DNA from 2 places in the Bacillus spongicola genome. Region 1 is predicted to be linked to the other one. Evidence: a T-box and tRNA genes for the amino acid it is inferred to sense, from the RefSeq annotation. Region 1 holds a T-box; the other holds one or more tRNA genes.
What was found. A T-box is a leader RNA that pairs with one kind of tRNA and senses whether it is charged. The one in region 1 lies ahead of ileS (isoleucine--tRNA ligase), so its partner is inferred to be a tRNA-Ile.

Region 1 (11,426 bases):
GAAGCTTTCCGTGAAGCAGATAATGTTTTACGCCAAGGGGTTCAAGGTATTTCAGATTTGATCGCTGTTCCTGGATTAATCAACTTAGACTTTGCTGACGTGAAGACAATCATGTCTAACAAAGGTTCAGCTCTAATGGGTATTGGAGTAGCTGCAGGTGAAAATAGAGCGTCAGAAGCTGCGAAAAAAGCTATTTCTTCACCTTTGTTAGAAACATCAATTGATGGTGCACAAGGTGTGTTAATGAACATTACTGGTGGTTCAAACTTAAGTTTATACGAAGTACAAGAAGCAGCAGATATTGTAGCTTCTGCCTCAGATCAAGAGGTGAACATGATTTTTGGATCTGTTATTAACGATGATCTAAAGGATGAAATCGTTGTGACAGTGATAGCAACTGGATTCAATGAAGTAGCCATTCAACAAACGAAAACATCTCGTCCATCGATTGGTCAGGTTAAACAACCCCCATCAAGTGGAATAAGAGAAAATAAACGTGAAGATTTATCTACGACTGGACAAAATACCGAACCTAAAAATAATTCTCAACAAGGAACAGAAGAAGCACTAGACATTCCAACATTCCTGCGTAACCGCAACCGTCGTCGATAATTTTAAAAAGCCGAGGAAGAGAAAATTCTCTTCCTTGGCTTTTTTATATTAGGCTTTTTTATTGGGAAAAGTGCACGAAGTCAACTATATCAAGGATTTTATTCCTAGAAAAATAGCCATAATTTTTGCGAAGACAGCCTTGTATTTAAATAAGGATATGAACTAGTAGAAATCGATTTGGATGCGTCTACTATTATATTTTGTTGTTGTAAATTGTGTAGGCTCGGTGGCTTAAGACTGACTACTAATTCTATAGTCTTACAATAAATGGATTAGACAAAATTCGGTTGAATCAGAGGAAAATTCCGTCATTTCTCATACAAAAACTGACACCTTTTGATTGCGGGTTTACGTTATACTTGCTCTAATCAATGACTGTCTTCCATCCTAAAGTAAAGAATTTTATTATCGAAAATAAACTATGAGTGGTAAAAAATGAGCGAAAATGAAAAGGGAGGGGGAAGATTGGTTGTTTACTTAGATGTTATTTGGCTTCTCAACGTCCTTTTCGATACGATGCTATTATGGATGATTAGTATCTTTCTGAAAAGGGAAGCGAAATGGTGGCGTTTGTTCCTTGGGGGATTGCTAGGATCGATTATCATAATAAGTTATGTGACACCATTTGCCGCTTATGTTAATCATCCGATAAGTAAACTATTATTCTCAATTGGAATGATTTATGTGGCGTTTGGTTTTAAACGTCCTCGCTATTTTATAAATAATTTACTTATGCTTTATTTTGTAACTTTTCTGTCAGGTGGATTCTTGATGGGGATGCATTTCTTTATTCAATGGGATGATGAAATGTATACTTCTGTATTAAAAGGATCTGTGCAAGGTTTTGGAGACCCCATATCATGGATGTTTGTAATGTTTGGACTACCTGTGGCTTGGTACTTTTCGAAGAGTAGGGTGGAAAGTCTAGAGTATGCCCAAATACAATATGACCAAATCGTTACGATAACCGTATTCATCAACTCCCTTCAATTCAAGGTAAAAGGATTAGTCGATAGCGGAAACCAACTACAAGACCCATTGTCCAAAAGTCCTGTGATGATTATTTCAATTAGTCAAATAAGAGATTCTTTTCCAGAAGATTTGTTGAAGATAATACGTTCTACAGATGAATTAATGAGTAGCGAAAGTGAACTAAGTCCTGAGTGGACAGACAGAATCCGTTTTGTTCCTGCTCGATCAGTCGGAAGAACTAACCAGTTACTTGTGGCCTTTAAACCAGATACAATTCTCATCGAAAAAGGGGAAGAAAAATGGAGGGTCGTAAAGGGGCTAGTCTCATTTACAGAGGAGACACTTTCTGCAGATGATACGTTCACTTGTATTGTCCATCCGAAAATGGTGTCAGGTCCTTCAGTGCAAAGCGCATCCTAGTCATCATTGTGCAGGTGTATCCTATCAGCTGGAAAATAAGAAGGAGGGCAAACGATGAAAAAACTGCGTCTGAAATTAATGTATTGGTGGTATAAGGTTCTTATTAAACTTGGATTAAAAACAGATGAAATTTATTATATTGGAGGAAGCGAAGCTCTTCCACCGCCCCTTTCGAAAGAAGAAGAAGAAGTTTTATTAAAAAAACTTCCGAATGGAGACAAAGCAGCTCGAAGTATACTAATCGAACGCAATTTGCGACTAGTGGTGTATATTGCGCGTAAGTTTGAAAATACGGGAATCAATATTGAGGATTTAATTTCTATCGGGACGATTGGACTAATAAAAGCGGTCAACACATTTAATCCGGAGAAGAAAATCAAGTTGGCTACTTACGCGTCGAGGTGTATTGAAAATGAAATTTTAATGTATTTACGAAGAAATAATAAAATACGGTCAGAAGTGTCATTTGATGAACCGTTAAACATTGATTGGGATGGAAATGAACTGTTACTTTCCGATGTATTAGGAACAGATGATGACATTATTACAAAAGATATTGAGGCCACAGTTGATCGAAAGCTTTTATTTAACGCTCTTCATCAGCTAAATGATCGGGAAAAACAGATTATGGAGCTTCGCTTTGGATTAAATGGCGATGAAGAAAAGACACAAAAAGATGTTGCAGATCTGTTAGGTATCTCCCAATCCTATATATCGCGTCTAGAAAAACGAATAATTAAAAGGTTAAGAAAAGAGTTTAATAAGATGGTATAAAAAAAGAGCTATGTAGCTCTTTTTTTATTTTCATGAATTAGATTTATTATCGAAAATCCAAAAGAAACTAAGCCTTTCCGGTCATTCAACGAGTAAAAATAAATTTTTTTTTCAAGTATAAAAGAAGATAAGCGTTACTACTGTGATAGATGGCTGGATTAAGCAAATCGTCTTAATGCATAATTTTCCCTTCAAAGGAAATACTGAACTTTGAACATCAGCTCCTGCAAGGAGGGAAAAGAATGACACGCAATAAGGTAGAGATTTGTGGAGTAGATACTTCAAAGCTTCCAGTTTTAAAAAACGAAGAGATGAGAATCCTTTTTCGCCAAATGCAATCTGGTACTTATAGTGCGAGAGAAAAACTTGTCAATGGAAACCTTCGTTTAGTATTAAGCGTAATACAACGTTTTAATAATCGGGGAGAAAATGTAGATGACCTTTTTCAAGTCGGATGCATTGGATTAATGAAGTCAATCGATAATTTTGATTTAGGTCAAAATGTACGCTTTTCAACCTATGCAGTCCCTATGATAATCGGTGAAATACGCCGCTACCTACGTGACAACAATCCTATTCGGGTATCACGCTCCTTAAGAGACATCGCTTATAAAGCTCTTCAAGTGAGAGAGAAACTCATGGCCCAAACTTCTAGAGAACCAACGGCAGAGGAAATTTCGAAAGTGTTAGACGTTCCTCACGAAGATATTGTCTTTGCGCTAGATGCCATTCAAGACCCAGTTTCCCTGTTTGAACCTATCTACAATGATGGAGGCGATCCAATCTTTGTAATGGATCAACTAAGTGACGAAAAAAATCGTGATATTCAGTGGATAGAGGAAATTGCACTTAAAGAAGGTATGAGAAGGCTGAACGAAAGAGAAAAGTTGATCATCCGTAAACGCTTTTTCCAAGGAAAAACACAAATGGAAGTAGCCGAGGAAATTGGAATTTCCCAAGCCCAAGTATCACGTCTAGAAAAAGCAGCAATAAAGCACATGAACAAAAATATACAATAAAAAGCGAAGGTGGCTAGCTAGGGACGATAGGCATCTGTCAGAACACGCAGTGAATCCCTTTTCACGAAGTGGGCAGACAAATGCCCTAAGTCCATATTCACCGGAGCTAGCCAAATAAAAAGCGAAGGTGGCTAGCTAGGGACGATAGGCATCTGTCAGAACACGCAGTGAATCCCTTTTCACGAAGTGGGCAGACAAATGCCCTAAGTCCATATTCACCGGAGCTAGCCAAATAAAAAGCGAAGGTGGTTAGCTAGGGACGATAGGCATACGAGGTCCTGTTGCTACCACTATTCTTCAACTTGTAGGCCATACAACTTAGATCGTGAGAAGGTTTTGACCTTGTTAGTGTTGACGATTTTATAGCTGTCTCCGGTTAATGTATCATTTATTTTATGGTTTACAGCATGTCTAAATACCTGTTTAGAATTGATTTATGAATAAGAAAAAGAAGGAGTGGAGAGGGAAGGTCTGCTCCTTCTTTTTTTTGCATATAATCAAGTAAGACAGTTTTTGGGAAGAGGGGAACGAGTTGGTACGAATATCAGATTTTCAAACGAAGGATGTAGTAAGCGTATCAGACGGGAAAAAATTAGGGAATATTGGAGATATTGAAATTAATTTGGATACGGGAAAGATAGAAGCGATTGTAGTAGGTGGGACTGGGAAATTGTTGGGTTTTTTTGGTCGAGAAGAAGAAATTGTGATCCCGTGGACGGCCATTGTTAAAATCGGAGCAGATGTTATCTTAGTTCGTTTTAAAGAATCCCATTATTTACAAGGGAAATTAGACCAACCAAAAGAATCCACTTAGGAGAGTCGAGACAAGGCTCTCTTTTCTGTGTTAAACTAAAAAAAAACAGTGAGGTAAAAGGATGGAACCGTTCACAAGGTATGGGAAGAAAACGTTTATATTGTCGAGTTGGATGGAGAATTCTTCCTCTTTAATTGCAGGATTTACCACGAAAGAAGATGGGACGAGTTTGGAGCCATACTCTTCGTTAAATCTTGGTTTCCATGTTGGCGATCAACAGAATTTGGTCGTGGAAAATCGGGAGAAAGTCGCTGAAGAGATTGGTTTTCCTTTATCACTTTGGGTAGGAGCAGAGCAAACTCACGGAGATCAAATTCAAGAAATACCTCAAAAACACTTGGGGAGAGGTGCAGAGAATTATACTACTTCCTTAAAGGGAACAGATGGACTATACTCCGCAGAAAAAGGTCTTCTGCTTACGTTAGCATTTGCTGATTGTGTACCTATTTACTTCTTTGCTCCGAAGAGTCATTTAATTGGCATCGTCCATGCAGGTTGGAAAGGAACCATTGGCCAAATCGCCCTTAAAATGGTAGATAAATGGGCTTCAATGGGTGTGGCAATGTCAGATATTCAAGCCATAATTGGTCCATCAATTTGCAAAAATTGTTATAAGGTGGACGATAAAGTGATAAAAGAAATCGATAAAATAGTGACGAATATAGACGAAACGTATTATACTGTAAAAGACAAGGGACAATATTTATTAGATTTAAAACAAGTAAATCATGCTATTCTGTTAAATAGTGGCCTCTGTGAAGAGAATATTGTTACATCGAGTCTTTGCACATCTTGTCATTCTTCTAGCTTTTTTTCTCACAGACGTGACCGAGGAAAGACCGGGAGAATGCTAGGATTTATAGGTTGGAAGGAGTCGTCATGAGCGTATCAAAGAACTTAGTACGTATAGAAAAAAACATAAAAAAAGCATGCTTAAATTCTGGCCGACATGTAGAGGATGTAAAAATCATTGCTGTGACAAAATACGCCTCCATCCAGCGAACGCAAGAAGCAGTAGATGCTGGTCTACATCATTTCGGCGAAAATAGAGAAGAAGGTCTACTTGAAAAATACGAAGGAATCAACCAGGATGTTCATTGGCATTTTATCGGATCACTGCAAACTCGAAAAGTGAAAAACATAATAGAGAAAGTGAGGTATATTCACTCTCTAGATCGTATGTCATTAGCAAAAGAAATTCATAAGCGTTCGAAAAAGCCGATCTCCTGTTTTGTACAAGTGAACGTATCAGGGGAAGAATCAAAACACGGTCTAGCACCAGAAAATGTGGTAGACTTTATAAAAGAGTTGCAGCCGTACTCCAATATTATTGTCGAAGGATTAATGACGATGGCTCCCCATATTAGCAATGAAGATCGTTTGCGTACATATTTCCAGTCTCTTAGAAAGGTACAGCGAACTGTGCAAAATTTGCAACTTACCTATGCGCCCTGTAAAGAGTTGTCAATGGGTATGTCGAATGACTATGAAATTGCAATTGAAGAAGGTGCGACCTTTGTTAGAATTGGAACAGCATTAGTCGGAGATGAATAGGAGGAGAAAATATGGGAATCAAAACAAATATTAAAAAATTCTTCTTCCTTGAAGATGAAGAAGAATATATGGATTCTATGGAAGCAAACGCAAGTCAATCGGATGAAATGCATTCGTCACAATCAAGCTCCCAATCTAAGCAAAATGTTGTGAGTTTACAAAGTCTCCAAAAATCATCCAAAATGGTATTAGTAGAACCAAGAATCTATGCGGAAGCACAAGAGGTAGCGGATCACTTGAAAAATCGCCGTGCAATCGTTGTGAATCTTCAACGGATATCTCAGGATCAAGCGAAGCGGATAGTTGATTTTTTAAGTGGAACTGTATACGCTATAGGTGGAGATATTCAGCGAATAGGAACAAATATTTTTTTGTGTACACCGGATAATTACGAGGTTTCTGGGAATATCACAGAGTTTCTAAAAGAAGAAGATCTACAACAAGAATCGAGGTGGTAACATAATCATGGATTTTGTCTTCAGTATCCTTTTTCAAGTAATATCATTATACAACTGGGCGCTCATTATTTATATTCTATTGTCCTGGTTTCCAAATGCAAGAGAGAGTTCCGTCGGCCAATTTTTAGCGAGAATCTGTGAGCCGTTTCTTGAGCCATTTCGTCGTATTATTCCACCGCTTGGGGTGATTGATATTTCTCCTATCGTTGCGATTTTTACACTTCAATTTGCTGCAAGAGGACTAGCGTCGATTGCTAATATGTTTTAAGCTAAGCGTCATAACAGGGAGTAGCTAATATAGCGCTTCCATTTATTTTTCAGGTAAGGAGAGAATCGTGAATTTATATCAACATTTTCGTGAAGAAGAAAGAGCTTTTGTCGATTATGTTTTGCAGTGGGTGCAGGAAGTAGAAAATCAGTATGCCCCAAGGTTGACTGATTTTCTAGACCCTAGACAGCAATTCATTGTTACCTCCATTGTTGGAAATAGAGAGGATATTCTTATCGCATTCGGTGGAGGTAGTGAGCAGTCTGAGAGGAAGCGATGTCTACTCTATCCTTCGTATTTTGAACCACAAACAGATGACTATCAAACCGCTTTATTTTCAGTAAGTTATCAGCGGAAATTTATTACTTTAGAACATCGCCAAATGCTTGGGAGCTTAATGTCTCTTGGAATTAAACGAGAGAAATTCGGTGATATTGTGCTCCGAAACGGAGATATTCAATTTTTTGCTGTAAAAGAACTTGCATCTTATATTGAAATGAACCTGACTCACATCGGGAAAGCTGGTGTGAAGGTCACGTCATTGCCACCTGAGGAAGCCATAACAGCTGATGAGGAGTGGGTTGAAGTTGTGAAGACAGCTTCCTCTTTACGACTTGATGTGGTGTTGTCAACAGTTATCAATATGAGTAGAAGTAAAGCTCAATCGCTCATCACATCAGGTAAAGTGAAAGTAAATTGGCAAGAAATAGAATCGGTTTCCTTTACTTGTGATACTGGTGATGTACTTTCTATAAAAGGTTTTGGAAGAGTGAAGATACTATCACTAGATGGAAAAACAAAAAGAGAAAAGTGGAGAATGACTGCTGGATTTTTAAAATAAATTAAGAAATTTACAGGAATTTGTCCACAAACTGTCGAAACATCAGTATAATGTAATAGATACTTATACGAATCGCAGTGGAGGTGGCAGCATGCCCTTAACACCATTAGACATTCATAACAAGGAATTTAGTCGTGGATTCCGTGGCTATGATGAAGATGAGGTAAATGAATTTTTGGATCAAATTATTAAGGATTTTGAAATTTTGATTCGTGAGAAGAAAGAATTAGAAGAAAGTCTACATAGTATGACGGAACGTTTAGGTCACTTTACGACAATTGAAGAGACTCTGAACAAGTCGATTATCGTAGCCCAAGAAGCAGCTGGCGAAGTACGCAATAACTCACAAAAAGAAGCAAAATTAATTGTAAAAGAAGCGGAAAAGAATGCCGATCGCATTGTTAATGAATCATTAACAAAAGCGCGTAAGATTGCAATCGAAATTGAAGAGCTGAAAAAACAGTCAAAAGTTTTCCGAACTCGTTTTAAAATGTTAATTGAAGCACAATTAGATTTAATCCAAAATGATGATTGGGATCAATTAATGGAGTTTGACTTAGATGCAACTGAGTTAAAAGCACTTCAAGAAGAGGACTCTCTTACTTGACGTTCTATGGCATCTTTCATATAATAAATTCAAAATTACTATAGGAAATCTGCAGAGATAGGGACAGTACCATTCTCAAAAACTTTTTTAGCGAGTCGTGGAGAGTGAAAGCACGATAAGGCAGAGGAATGGAAGATCACCCTTGAGCCCCACCTTGAACCGTCGATGGATGAAATAGAGGTTGGCGTTTTGTTCACGTTACGAATCAAGAAAGTGGATCAGCTATGGTCTATTAGGGTGGTACCACGGGAATGTAAGCTCTCGTCCCTTTTTGGGATGAGGGCTTTTTTATTTGTTTAAAAAGTGGTTGAAATTCTGTTTCCATAGGTAAAATGAAAGGTAGCAGATAGTTTTAGGAGGAATGGAAATGGAGTATAAAGATACATTATTAATGCCAAAAACGGAATTTCCGATGCGCGGGAATCTTCCGAAAAGAGAGCCAGAAATCCAGGCGAAATGGGAAGAAATGAACATTTATCAAAAGGTTCAAGAACAGACAAAAGATCGTCCATTGTTTGTGCTTCATGATGGACCTCCTTACGCGAATGGTGATATTCATATGGGTCACGCAATGAATAAAATTTTGAAAGATTTTATCGTGCGATTTAAATCGATGAATGGTTTTCAAGCTCCTTATGTTCCTGGCTGGGATACACACGGACTACCGATTGAACAAGCATTAACTAAAAAAGGCGTTAAACGAAAAGAAATGACAGTCGCTGAGTTTCGCGAATTGTGTGAAAAATACGCGTATGAACAAGTGGAAAGCCAGCGCGAACAATTTAAACAACTTGGTGTTCGCGGAGACTGGGATAATCCTTACATTACGTTAAAGCCGGAATATGAAGCAGAGCAAATTAAAGTTTTTGGTGATATGGCGAATAAGGGCTATATATACAAAGGATTAAAACCTGTGTACTGGTCTCCAACATCAGAATCGGCACTAGCAGAAGCAGAAATCGAATATCAGGATAAGCGGTCTCCATCGATTTATGTGGCATTTGATGTTACCAACGGAAATGGTGTGTTAGAAGAGGGGACCTCATTTGTGATTTGGACAACAACGCCTTGGACTATTCCTGCTAACTTAGCGATTGCTGTGAATGAGAATCTTACTTATGTAGTCATTGAAGTAGATGCTAAGAAATATGTTATAGCTAAGGATTTGCTTAAAGAAGTTTCGGAAACGATGGAGTGGCAAAACGTTGCGATCGATAAGCAAGTGAAGGGCTCTGAACTAGAACACATTAAGACGAAACATCCTTTATATGATCGTGAGTCAGTCATTGTTTTAGGTGATCACGTCACGACAGAATCAGGCACAGGGTGTGTTCATACAGCGCCAGGACACGGTGAAGACGATTTCCAAGTAGGAAGAAAATATGGATTAGACGTTTTATGTCCAGTTGATGAAAAAGGGGTCATGACGGACGAAGCTCCAGGGTTTGAAGGATTGTTTTATGATAAAGCCAATAAGCCAATTACTGATAAGCTTCAAGAAGAAGGAGCGCTCATCAAGATAGACTTTATTACCCATTCTTATCCGCATGATTGGCGAACGAAAAAACCTATTATTTTCCGGGCAACCGCTCAGTGGTTTGCTTCAATAGATTCTTTCCGTGATGAGCTTTTGACAGCAGTAAAAGAAACGAAATGGGTACCAGCATGGGGAGAAACTCGTCTGTTTAATATGGTAAGAGACCGTGGCGATTGGTGTATTTCTCGCCAACGAGCATGGGGCGTTCCGATTCCGGTGTTTTATGCTGAAAACGGTGAGCCTATTATCACAGATGAAACGATTGCTCATGTTTCAAATTTATTTAGAGAAAATGGATCAAATATTTGGTTCCATCGTGAAGCCAAAGATCTTCTTCCAGAAGGATTCACCCATGAAGGAAGTCCGAATGGGAAATTCACAAAAGAACAAGATATTATGGATGTTTGGTTTGATTCCGGTTCTTCACATCAATCCGTATTAGAAGCAAGGTCAGATCTGCAAAGACCAGCTGATTTATATTTAGAAGGATCCGATCAATATCGTGGTTGGTTTAACTCTTCTCTAACAACAGGAGTAGCTGTTACAGGCAATGCGCCATATAAAGGAGTATTGTCTCATGGATTTGCTCTTGATGGTCAAGGACGAAAAATGAGTAAATCATTGGGGAATGTGATTGTTCCTTCTAAAGTGATGAAACAGTTAGGTGCGGATATTTTACGACTTTGGGTAGCGTCTGTGGATTATCAATCAGACGTAAGAGTTTCCGATCCGATTTTGAAACAAGTGGCAGAAGTATATCGGAAAATTCGTAACACCTATCGTTTCCTGCTTGGTAATTTAGCCGATTTCGATCCTGCTCAGCATACGGTTGCTTATGAAGACCTACGTGAGGTAGATCAGTTTTTATTGATCCGATTGAACAACGTAGTTTCAGAGGTAAAGAATGCGTATGAACAGTATGAATTTGCGAACATTTATCATACAGTGAATAATTTCTGCACGTTGGATTTAAGCTCTTTCTATTTAGATTTTGCAAAAGATGTACTCTATATCGAAGCGGCTGATCACCAAGACCGTCGGGCAATGCAAACCGTTCTGTATGAATCATTAGTTTCTCTAACAAAGCTTATGAGTCCGATTCTTTCTCATACAGCGGACGAAGTGTGGTCCTTTATTGCAGGTGTGTCTGAGGAAAGTGTTCAATTAGTAGATATGCCAGAAGTAAAGCACTATGACAATTGTGAGGACATCATCAAAAAATGGGGGAATTTTCTAGATCTTCGTGATCAAGTATTGAAAGCACTTGAAAAAGCTCGAAATGAAAAAGTGATTGGAAAATCACTTACTGCGAAAGTAACGCTTTATGTTGCGGAAGAAACAAGAGCGTTGTTGAATTCCATTGATGAAAATCTTCACCAATTATTTATTGTTTCTACTTTCGAAGTAGGAGGAGAATTATCAGCTGCTCCAGAGGAGGCGATGAGATTTGAAAATGTCGCAATCATGGTCGAAAAAGCAGAGGGTGATACATGTGAACGTTGCTGGACGGTAACGACTGAGGTAGGTAGTGATACATCTTATGAAACACT
Region 2 (11,426 bases), on a different contig from region 1:
TCCTTACTGGCCGTTGATATCTGCTCACTTATATCTGCCGCTGGAAAGATATCTTCCGCCAATGAAACACGGTAATTCTCCAAAAAGACTACTTTGATTTTTTCTCTGACGAATGGATCTTCATTAACTTTTTTGGCTACGCTATGAATCAATTTAATGATTTTTTTCGCATAATAGTATCCAGGTGAAGCCTTAGCACCAAAAACAAACGTGCGTGGTTGCATATTATAAGTAGGATCTTCTTTTATACGATTGTATAAATACATAATGTGGAGTACATTCAATAACTGTCTCTTATAAGCATGCAACCTTTTTACTTGTACATCAAAAATAGAATTCACATCAACCGAAATGCCATTTTGCTGATAAATACGATGAGCTAATTTTTCTTTTTTTAGACGCTTTACCTTTGCAAGCTGCTCTTGAAAAACACCATTGGTAGAAAAAGATTGTAATTGAGCTAATTTTTCTGGTGTATGAACCCACTCCGGGCCTATTGTTTCTGAAATTAAATTTGAGAGCTCCTGATTTGCTTTTAATAACCAACGTCTATGTGTTATTCCATTTGTTTTATTATTAAATTTCTCTGGGGAAAATTGATAAAATAAATTCATTTCCCGTTCCTTTAATATTTCGGTATGAATTTTTGCAACGCCATTCACACTGTAACTCCCTGCAATCGCCAGATGGGCCATTTTCACTTGGCCATGTGCAATAATTGCCATGTCTTCGATTCGATCCCACCCATCTGGGTATGTTTCCCAAAGGTTATGACAATAACGCTCATTAATTTCATGAACAATCGAGTAGATTCTTGGCAAAAGTGGTTGAAAAATGGATATTGGCCACTTTTCTAATGCTTCCGATAACGTCGTATGGTTCGTATAACAAAATGTTTTCGTAACAATCTCCCAAGCATCTTCCCACTTTAGTCGATACTCATCAAGCAGTACTCTCATTAACTCTGGAATCGCAAGAACAGGATGAGTATCATTGATGTGAATTACAACATATTCTGAAAGATTCTCAATCTTTTCATTTCTTGCAAGATATGAATCTACTATCGTACGAATACTTGCTGATACCAAGAAATACTGTTGCTTCAAGCGTAAAATCTTTCCTTCGTCATGAGTATCATCTGGATATAGAAATTCAGTTATTGCCTCTGTATCTCGCTTATATTTCATCATGTCTTTGTGAGCATGATACCGAGAAGGCTCGGCGCTCCACAATCTTAATGTATTTACCGTAGAATTTTTAAACCCTACAACGGGCATATCATAAGGAACAGCACTAACATATTCAGCATCACGATGCTCAAATCGCAAGTTTCCTTCTTCATCCACATATGACTCTACTCTTCCCCAAAACGGGACATTTACAGTCAAATCTGGTTTTCTTACCTCCCAAACATGACCATGACGAAGCCATTGCTCAGGGAGTTCTACCTGGTAACCGTCAACAATTTTCTGTTCAAACAGACCGTGTTTATATCGAATACCACACCCGTGTCCAGGCAAGTCGAGCGAGGCTAGCGAATCCATGAAACAAGCGGCAAGTCTACCTAACCCCCCGTTCCCAAGTCCTGCATCGGATTCGACTTCTTCTAAATCATCTAAATCAATTCCTAAATCTTGCAGTCCTCCGCTCACGATATCGTAGATTCCTAAGTTAATGAGATTCTGCCCTAAGAGTCGTCCCAATAAAAATTCAATTGATAAATAATACATTTGCTTTTGATTTTGTAGCCTGTAATGCTCATTAGTATGAATCCAATTCATACTAATGTATTCTCTAATCATATGTCCTAACGTATGAAATTGATCACGTTTTGTTGTGTGAGGGAATGCCTTTCCATAACTCATCTCTAGTCTTTTTAAGAATGCCTCTTTAAACTCACTTTTATCAAAAAACATGACTCTCACTCCTAGATATGAGCTCTGCATAGAGCTGATTGTATTTATATGCTGATTGAGCCCAACTATTGTCTTTATTCATAGCTTGTTTGACAATGGATGCCCATATCGCTGGTTTTCGATAAAAGTGGAGTGCTCTTTGATAAGTAAAGAGCATGTCATGTGCATTAAAATTAGTAAAAGAAAAACCATTTCCTTCCTCGGTCTCATCATTGTAAGAATTCACTGTATCGTTTAACCCACCGGTTTCCCGTACTAGTGGCAAGACCCCATATTTCATAGCAATCATTTGACCTAGTCCACATGGTTCAAACTTTGATGGCATTAAAAACAAATCAGAGCCCGCATAAATCCGGTGTGCTCGAACCTCATCAAACCCTATATGTGACCGTACTTTGTCATGATACTTTGCTTCCATTTGACGAAAGAACTGCTCAAACTCATATTCCCCTGTGCCAAGTAAAATAAACTGAACATCTTCTTGCATCATTTCGTGAAAAACAGCTTTTATTAAGTCCAGTCCTTTTTGCTTTGTTAATCGTGAAATGATAGCAATGATTGGAACATCATCTCTCACGGGCAAACCAAATTCTATCTGTAAATTTCTTTTGTTTTCCATTTTGCTATCAAGAGAATCGACAGTGTACGGAATTATGGTTGAATCCTCTTTCGGATTATAGATCGTATCATCTATACCATTCAATATCCCAACTAGTTGACTTTTTCTTTCATGTAAAACACCATTTATTTTCTCGCCATAATAATCTTCTAATATCTCATCACGATATGTTGGACTCACGGTAGAGATTATATCTGCAGCTAGTAAACCTCCCTTTAAAAAATTCATATTTCCATGAAATTCTAATTGATCAGAATTGAAGTACTTCTGGTCGACTCTTAATAGGTCCGATAAAACTGTCTTCGGAAAGATGCCTTGAAATTGTAAATTATGAATAGTGAACATGCTTCTCATAAAATGATAACCTTGGCGATGGATATATTCTACTTTTAATAAAAATGGTATCATCGCTGTATGCCAATCATGACAATGAATCAAATCAGGGAAAAAATCTAAATAAGGGAAACTATCAAGAACCGCTCGTGTGAAATATGAAAAGCGTTCTCCATCGTCATAATGACCATACAATGTGTCCCGTTCAAAATAGTATAGGTTATCTACAAAGTAGTAGATAACCCCATCTAATGTTAGTTGTTCGATTCCACAATACTGCTTTCTCCATCCAACTTGGACCTCAAACTCAGCAACCTTTTTCATTTTCTCTTGATATTGAAGGGGAATCCCTTTATATTTGGGCAAAATAACACGAATATCCGTTCCTAATTTTAAAAGTTCTTTCGGTAAGGCCCCTGCTACATCTGCTAATCCCCCGGATTTAATGAAAGGGACGCATTCCGAAACTGTAAATAATACCTTCACGAGTTCATCAACTCTCCTTGAACAAGCCCTTTACGAATCACAATAGGTTCTTCAGGCGTTCCAATTAATTTCACATTATCTTTTATCTTTACATCTTTATCTAAAATAACAGATTCTAAAACACAATTTTCACCTATCTGGCTCTTTTGCATGACGATGCAATTTTTCAGCGATGAACCTTTTCCTACTTTTGCTGCCCGGAACACAACACTATGATCTACATCTCCTTCAATCAGACAACCATTCGCCACCATAGAGTTTCGAACCAGTGACTCCTTTGTGTAACGGGTTGGCGGTTCATCTTTAACCTTTGTATAAATAGGGTTATTGTCAGTAAACAAGTGCTTCCATATTGAAGGTGATAGTATCTCCATATTGGCATCGTAGTAATCGTTGATATTCTCAATTTTCTTCACATAATCAACATACTCATACGTATTTACACTGTATTGACTTTTCACATCCTCTAATACATCATGCATACAGGAGTAACCCGTATTTGATCGATTTTCAATTAAAGAAATGAGAAGGGAGGTTGATAAAATAAAAATATCAAGTGGATTCCCCTTTTGCTCGACAACTGTGATGTCACATTCTTCTGCAATATGACGATCTAGTATCTGACAAAAATCCATATTACTAACACTGAAACAGTTACTAATGACAGCAAAGTCTTGATGACTTCTTTTAAAATAATCTATATGATGTGCAAAATGATTGAAGGAATCGAGCCCCTCCTCGATGCTTTCCAAAGCTGGTGCAGGAAAGAAAAATAAACCATCCCTCTTGCGACTTAAATCCCAATCTTTTCCTGAACCTAAGTGGTCCATCAACGAGCGATACTGATATTTTGGAAAGATTGCCACACTTTCCATTCCTGAGTTGACCATATTTGATAAAACAAAATCAATTAATCGATATCTCCCCGCCAATGGAACCGCTGCTAGGGAACGATGCAAAAGTAAGTCTTCGAGAGTATCGTGAAATGTGGTTGCGTCAATAATGCCAATCATTGCTTTATTCATAATTTCTCCCCCATTCTTATGATGTTATTTAAACTTCTTCTAAAACAGCCTTCAAATATGAATCGGTAACTAAAATAATTTCATCTTCGTCATCTTTTGCTGCAATGAAAGTCCCTGCTGGAACCTTAACGTCACTTGGAACAATCGCATTTTGAATGTAAGAACCTTTCCCGATTACTGCACCTGGCATAATAACTGAATCTTTAATGACTGCTTCTTTTTTTACCTCAACTCCATGAAATAAAACTGAATGGATAACTGTTCCTTCAACAATACATCCTTCATTCACTAGAGACTCTGTTACAACTGCTTGCTCTGATATATATTGAGGAGGTTGATTTGGATTGACTGAATATACTCGCCATGAGTAATCGAATAGATTCAAATCACAGTCATCTCGTAGTAAATCCATGTTTGCTTCCCATAGGCTTCGAATTGTTCCTACATCCTTCCAATAACCAGTAAAAGGATAGGCCATAAGATTTTTGCCTTCTTCTATAAGTTTCGGAATAATATCTTTGCCAAAGTCATTACTAGATTGAGAGTTTCTTTCATCTGATTCTAAACATTCTTTTAACAACGACCAATTGAAAATATAGATCCCCATTGAGGCTAAATTATTTCGAGGCTCTTCAGGCTTCTCGTCAAAATCTAGTACTTTAAAATCTTTGTCTGTATTCATAATGCCAAAACGACTCGCTTCATTCCACGGTACTTCGACAACAGATATAGTTACATCCGATTTAGATTCAATATGGTAATTTAGCATTTTGTCGTAATCCATTTTGTAAATATGATCACCCGATAAAATAAGAACATATTCAGGATCGTATTGTTCGATATAATTTAAGTTTTGATAAATGGCACTAGCTGTACCTGTATACCATTTCACTTCCGATGATTCACTATATGGAGGTAGCACGGTAACCCCACCATTTTTCCGGTCCAAATCCCAAGCGCTACCAATTCCAATATAAGTATTTAAAACGAGAGGTTGATATTGTGTTAAAACACCCACCGTATTAATTCCTGAATTTGTACAATTACTCAAAGGAAAATCAATAATTCGATATTTCCCTCCAAAAGGTACAGCAGGCTTTGCTAAACTCTCTGTTAATGAACTTAGTCTACTACCCTTTCCTCCAGCTAATAACATGGCTACACACTTTGTTTTTCCCATTATGTCCTTTCTCCTCTCACTTGATAAACTGGCTGAAGATAAACTACTGCAAAAGGTGGAATCGTTATTTCTACCGTTTTTGGTCTGTCGTGAAATGATTCGCTAACTACGGCTATATCATTCTCGTTAATCTGACCCGACCCACCATAGCGCTGATGATCACTGTTAAACAGCTCAATATAATAGTCTGCATTTGGCACGCCCACTTTATAGTGGTGGTATACATTGCTTGTGAAATTGCAAATGACAATTACAAAATCCTCTTTCTTTTTACCTTTTCTCATAAAACTTAGAATGCTTTGCTCATTATTATCAACATCAATCCATTCAAAACCATCCGATAAATGGTCCTTTTCAAAAAATGGATTAATTTCTCTATAAAAATGCAACAACTCTTTAATGTATGCATTAAACGCCTTATGCATGTCATAATCTTCTAAATGCCAATCAATTTGATCGAGATCTTTCCATTCGGAGAAAGGTGCTAATTCAGTACCCATAAAGAGAAGCTTCTTTCCTGGATGAGCGACTAAATATCCCAATAAGAGACGAAGTTGCGCAAATTTCTGCCAATAATCTCCAGGCATTTTACTTAATAATGACTTTTTACCATGCACAACTTCATCGTGAGATAGCGGTAAAACGTAGTTTTCAGAAAAAGCATATAACAATGAAAAAGTTAACAAAGAATGTACATGCTTTCGATCGCCCTCATAGGTCTCCATATACTTCAACACATCATTCATCCAACCCATATTCCATTTATAATTAAAGCCTAATCCTCCATAATGAACTGGGGAGGTAACTTGTGGCCAATCCGTTGAGTCCTCAGCCATCATTAATGCATTAGGCTCCACTTCGAAAATTGCAGAGTTTAATTTCTTCAAAAAGTCTATGGCACCTTCATTTGGAACAAGTGATTCTTGGTTAGCCCAATATAATATATTTGCAACCGCATCAATTCTAAAACCATCAACATGAAATTCCTCAAGCCAATAGCGTGCGCTTGAAATTAAAAAACTTTGTACTTCATTTTTTCCTAAGTCAAAATTTGCTGTTCCCCACAAATAATTCTCCCGGTCGTGTTCTTTAGAATAATCAAAAAGATACGAGCCATCAAATCGATAAAGTCCATGTTCATCTTTACAAAAATGACCTGGTACCCAATCTAAAATAACCCCTATATTATGCAAATGGCATTTGTTGATAAGGTATCTTAGGTCGTCTGGAGTTCCATATCGGCTGGTTGGAGAGAAATAGCCTGTGCTTTGATATCCCCAGGAACGATCAAAAGGATGTTCCGTTATTGGCATAATCTCTACATGAGTATAACCATGCTCAACTAAATAAGGGACAAGTTCATCAGCAATCTCAGCATATGTGTAAAATAATTCTTTACCTTTGACTTTCCAAGTCCCTAAATGAATTTCATAAATAAACAAAGGTTTATCATAAACAGGCTCTTTTCTTCTCATAAAAAGCCAATGCTCATCGTCCCATTTAAATTCACTCTCTCCACAGATTATCCCAGCAGTGTTCGGTCGTTTTTCCGCAAAGAATGAAAATGGATCCGTTTTTAACAACGTTTTTCCATCGTTTGTGAGAATTTGATACTTATAAACATGTCCTTTAAGAGAAGAGGGATAACTTACAAACCATATCCCACTTTCAGTAATTTTTTTCATTTTTAATTCATCAGCTTTCCATGAATTAAAACTACCTACTACTGACACTGTTTCAGCATTTGGTGCCCAAACACAGAACGTGGTTGATAATGCATCTCCTGTCTTTAAAACGTGAGCCCCAAAGGTTAGATATGCTTCAAATAATTGCCCTTCATGAAATAAATGAATATCATAAGGACTTGGATAAATAGTTGTCATTAGCTTCACCTACGCATTTCTTGGTCTACTTATTGGTATTCTTCTAGAAAAGCTATTCTCCTTCAATAATCACTCTCGAACTTTCGACAAAAAGCCACATCGATTTTTATGAAAACGGTTCACTTTTTTTATTAAGCGCTTCCAACAGTGTTGTTTGACGAAATCAGTAGAAAAATGTAAAAAAAGATTAGAAGTATTTGTTGATACAATAAAAGAATTTAGAATTTAATGGGTCTCTGGAAGGAAGTTATTGTTCGGAGTTATATAATTTTCTAAATATTCAATTTTATTATAGCCTATAAAAAGGAACATTTCCAATAATAGGGTTAACTCAATTTTGACAGTTAACAAGTTTCTAGTATATTTTTGCAATAGCTTCAGGGCTTTCAATTGCTTAAATATAAGCTCTATTATTAAGTAGGATTGATAATCAATCAAATTCTATAGATATTTTTTCAAGTGCTTGTTTTCACTAAGAATGTTGCGATTCAACTCAGCCTATAGACGGGTGAATAGCTTAATTTCAGTTCATTTTTTCATCTATTTTAAGGCTCTTTTCGTATACATTGTGACTATTTCATCATATTTTTTATTAAATCTTCCATTTCTATGTTGATTTCCATCAAAAATAGACAAAATGATGCCCGAAATTAGGCTATATCATAGATGATCAACTGATTCGAAAAGCCACAATTTTTGCTAAAACAGCCATTTTTAAAGAATATTAACAACAAATTGAAAGATTGCATCTAAAATTAGATTCAATAGCAACAATGTATACGAAAGCCCCATGTCCTTCACAGACAATGCAATAGATGAAAATGGAGTCTAGCGGTTTAGTCTTAATCCATTCAGTCAACGATGATTTGGTATGTACTAAGATGATCTTCGTACCTCAAGCTGGCCACCATTTCCGACGGTTAGAATGATGCCACAGCGGTGCATCTAGCGGAAATATGTATTGTTATGACTGTGTTCACTTTCAATATATACTTTATGAAAGTGCAGGCAAAAAACAAGAAACCTACAAAAAAAGAATTCTGTTTGCTTTTTTAAAAAGTGGATTAGCCATTTTAGGGAGGGTTCTTTTTCGCGCTATAATCAGCATCAAAACCCACTTTCGTATCAAAGAGTAAAAAAAGACATTCCAACAGCTTGGAATGTCTGAAACTTTATTGCAATTTTTTAAACGTCGAAAAAGATTAGATTAAATTTGTACTCTAGTTTGAATCAACAACCTAGACTTTCCCTCCCATTAATGATTTTTCATTCATCTTCATGTATAGATAGACACCCTTTATGATGTTTTTAAAGTTTATTCTTTTCGTTATGTTGGCTCCCTTTGTTGCTGCATCGTCCTCTGATTCTCTAATCGGAAATTTTCTAGCCATTCGAGCAAAATAGTAAATAAAGTAAGTTTTCCCCATCATAATCTTTGCAATGATTGAAATAGTAAATCGTTCGTCTTCTTCAGCATCGAAAGCTCAAGGGTATTCTCTATCATAGTTTACAGGCTGTTCAACAGTAATTTACATTCACTAGAATCTACAAAACACTTTTCAAGCGCATCACTAAAATGACCTACAACTTATACCCAGCCTTTTATATAAATTCGAAAATCCTTCTCAAATTTGTAGCAATAACCAACTGAGCGAGCAATTCTCTAGAAATTGATGGATCACTAAGAAGAAACTATAGAACAGAGAAGTTTCCCACATCCTGAGGCACACATTCTAGGAAAGCAACTGTAACCGTCTAATAGTCGGTACTAGTAATATTATGGACAAAAAAAAGACATCTATTGAGATGTCTTTTATGACCCGTACGGGAATCGAACCCGTGATACCGCCGTGAAAGGGCGGTGTCTTAACCGCTTGACCAACGGGCCTAAATTAAAACTGGCGGAGAAGGAGGGATTTGAACCCTCGCGCCGCTTGCGCGACCTACACCCTTAGCAGGGGCGCCTCTTCAGCCACTTGAGTACTTCCCCAGTATGGCTCCGCAGGCAAGACTCGAACTTGCGACCGATCGGTTAACAGCCGATAGCTCTACCACTGAGCTACTGCGGAATAATATGGTGGGCCTAAGTGGACTCGAACCACCGACCTCACGCTTATCAGGCGTGCGCTCTAACCAGCTGAGCTATAGGCCCATTGGAGCGGGTGATGAGAATCGAACTCACATCATCAGCTTGGAAGGCTGAGGTTTTACCACTAAACTACACCCGCTTAATGAATTTTATGGGGCGACTGATGGGAATCGAACCCACGAATGCCTGAACCACAATCAGGTGCGTTAACCACTTCGCCACAATCGCCAAAATAAAATGGTGGCTCGGGACGGAATCGAACCGCCGACACATGGATTTTCAGTCCATTGCTCTACCAACTGAGCTACCGAGCCATATAAATGGCGGTCCGGACGGGACTCGAACCCGCGACCTCCTGCGTGACAGGCAGGCATTCTAACCAACTGAACTACCGGACCAAAGTTTTTTCGCAAAGCGAAAATAACTATCATTAAACTCACAAAACGAAAATAGCAATCATTAATTTGTTTTGGCAATATAATGTATTGCGGGGGCAGGATTTGAACCTGCGACCTTCGGGTTATGAGCCCGACGAGCTACCGAACTGCTCCACCCCGCGTCGATAAAAGTGTTATTAAAAATGGAGGAGGAAGAGGGATTCGAACCCCCGCGCGGTATAACCCGCCTGTCGGTTTTCAAGACCGATCCCTTCAGCCGAACTTGGGTATTCCTCCGTATATATGGTGGACCTTGTAGGACTCGAACCTACGACCGGACGGTTATGAGCCGTCTGCTCTAACCAGCTGAGCTAAAGGTCCAAGTATCTTATAAAGGATCCATTATGGTAGCGGCGGAGGGGATCGAACCCCCGACCTCACGGGTATGAACCGTACGCTCTAGCCAGCTGAGCTACACCGCCATAATATAAAAACAATAAAATGTATTTAGTGAATAAAATTCACTAGTAGATTTCCGCTTCGCATGTTAGGTAAGATATTTTGCTTTGCATGTTAGGTAAGATATTTTGCTTTGCAAAAATCTTTGGTGGAGCCTAGCGGGATCGAACCGCTGACCTCCTGCGTGCAAGGCAGGCGCTCTCCCAGCTGAGCTAAGGCCCCAATATACGGATGGAAATGGTCGGGAAGACAGGATTCGAACCTGCGACCCCTTGGTCCCAAACCAAGTGCTCTACCAAGCTGAGCTACTTCCCGTAATATGGCGCGCCCGAGAGGAGTCGAACCCCTAACCTTTTGATCCGTAGTCAAACGCTCTATCCAATTGAGCTACGGGCGCATTTTAAAAATGGTGCCGAGGACCGGAATCGAACCGGTACGGTAGTCACCTACCGCAGGATTTTAAGTCCTGTGCGTCTGCCAGTTCCGCCACCCCGGCACAAAGTATTTCTGGAGCGGAAGACGGGATTTGAACCCGCGACCCCCACCTTGGCAAGGTGGTGTTCTACCACTGAACTACTTCCGCGCAATTAAATGATGCGGGTGAAGGGAGTCGAACCCCCACGCCTTGCGGCGCTAGATCCTAAGTCTAGTGCGTCTGCCAATTCCGCCACACCCGCATAGTATAATGTTTAATTTTTAACTTGGCAATCCAATCAAACCTATAAGGTAAGATCTCTTGCTATGCAAAAATTAAGTTCTCTAAAGATTTATGGTAAGATCTTTTGCTACGTAAAAATCTATGGTGAGCCATGAAGGATTCGAACCTTCGACCCTCTGATTAAAAGTCAGATGCTCTACCAACTGAGCTAATGGCTCTCGATAATAAATAATTATAAAGTGGTGCCGGCAAGAGGACTTGAACCCCCAACCTACTGATTACAAGTCAGTTGCTCTACCAGTTGAGCTACACCGGCATCTTAAGTTGAGTTAATAGTTTATCTGAATTAAGTACATTTTTATTTACTTTGCAAATACTTAAACCTTTTCAGATTTTTATGG

Region 2: it has a tRNA-Ile gene. The T-box ahead of ileS (isoleucine--tRNA ligase) is inferred to sense a tRNA for this amino acid. The anticodon was not compared.

What each region holds. Positions count from the first base shown of each region.
Region 1 is NZ_JAYKTS010000007.1:136,719-148,144, forward strand. Features, by position in the region: gene ftsZ (cell division protein FtsZ) at 1-612, shown strand, start outside; gene spoIIGA (sigma-E processing peptidase SpoIIGA) at 1,078-2,004, shown strand; gene sigE (RNA polymerase sporulation sigma factor SigE) at 2,059-2,778, shown strand; gene sigG (RNA polymerase sporulation sigma factor SigG) at 3,021-3,797, shown strand; gene U8D43_RS07365 (YlmC/YmxH family sporulation protein) at 4,330-4,611, shown strand; gene pgeF (peptidoglycan editing factor PgeF) at 4,673-5,494, shown strand; gene U8D43_RS07375 (YggS family pyridoxal phosphate-dependent enzyme) at 5,491-6,165, shown strand; partial or broken gene U8D43_RS07380 (cell division protein SepF) at 6,300-6,623, shown strand; gene U8D43_RS07385 (YggT family protein) at 6,631-6,891, shown strand; gene U8D43_RS07390 (YlmH family RNA-binding protein) at 6,959-7,732, shown strand; gene U8D43_RS07395 (DivIVA domain-containing protein) at 7,824-8,339, shown strand; T-box leader at 8,385-8,611, shown strand; gene ileS (isoleucine--tRNA ligase) at 8,707-11,426, shown strand, end outside.
Region 2 is NZ_JAYKTS010000049.1:356-11,781, reverse strand. Features, by position in the region: gene U8D43_RS19940 (glycogen/starch/alpha-glucan phosphorylase) at 1-1,916, opposite strand, end outside; gene glgA (glycogen synthase GlgA) at 1,906-3,354, opposite strand; gene U8D43_RS19930 (GlgC family sugar phosphate nucleotidyltransferase) at 3,351-4,379, opposite strand; gene U8D43_RS19925 (glucose-1-phosphate adenylyltransferase) at 4,408-5,559, opposite strand; gene glgB (1,4-alpha-glucan branching protein GlgB) at 5,559-7,442, opposite strand; tRNA gene U8D43_RS19915 (tRNA-Glu) at 9,259-9,330, opposite strand; tRNA gene U8D43_RS19910 (tRNA-Ser) at 9,342-9,432, opposite strand; tRNA gene U8D43_RS19905 (tRNA-Asn) at 9,437-9,511, opposite strand; tRNA gene U8D43_RS19900 (tRNA-Ile) at 9,518-9,594, opposite strand; tRNA gene U8D43_RS19895 (tRNA-Gly) at 9,597-9,670, opposite strand; tRNA gene U8D43_RS19890 (tRNA-His) at 9,684-9,759, opposite strand; tRNA gene U8D43_RS19885 (tRNA-Phe) at 9,770-9,845, opposite strand; tRNA gene U8D43_RS19880 (tRNA-Asp) at 9,853-9,929, opposite strand; tRNA gene U8D43_RS19875 (tRNA-Met) at 10,017-10,090, opposite strand; tRNA gene U8D43_RS19870 (tRNA-Ser) at 10,113-10,205, opposite strand; tRNA gene U8D43_RS19865 (tRNA-Ile) at 10,213-10,289, opposite strand; tRNA gene U8D43_RS19860 (tRNA-Met) at 10,314-10,390, opposite strand; tRNA gene U8D43_RS19855 (tRNA-Ala) at 10,514-10,589, opposite strand; tRNA gene U8D43_RS19850 (tRNA-Pro) at 10,606-10,682, opposite strand; tRNA gene U8D43_RS19845 (tRNA-Arg) at 10,688-10,764, opposite strand; tRNA gene U8D43_RS19840 (tRNA-Leu) at 10,775-10,863, opposite strand; tRNA gene U8D43_RS19835 (tRNA-Gly) at 10,876-10,950, opposite strand; tRNA gene U8D43_RS19830 (tRNA-Leu) at 10,963-11,044, opposite strand; tRNA gene U8D43_RS19825 (tRNA-Lys) at 11,168-11,243, opposite strand; tRNA gene U8D43_RS19820 (tRNA-Thr) at 11,266-11,341, opposite strand.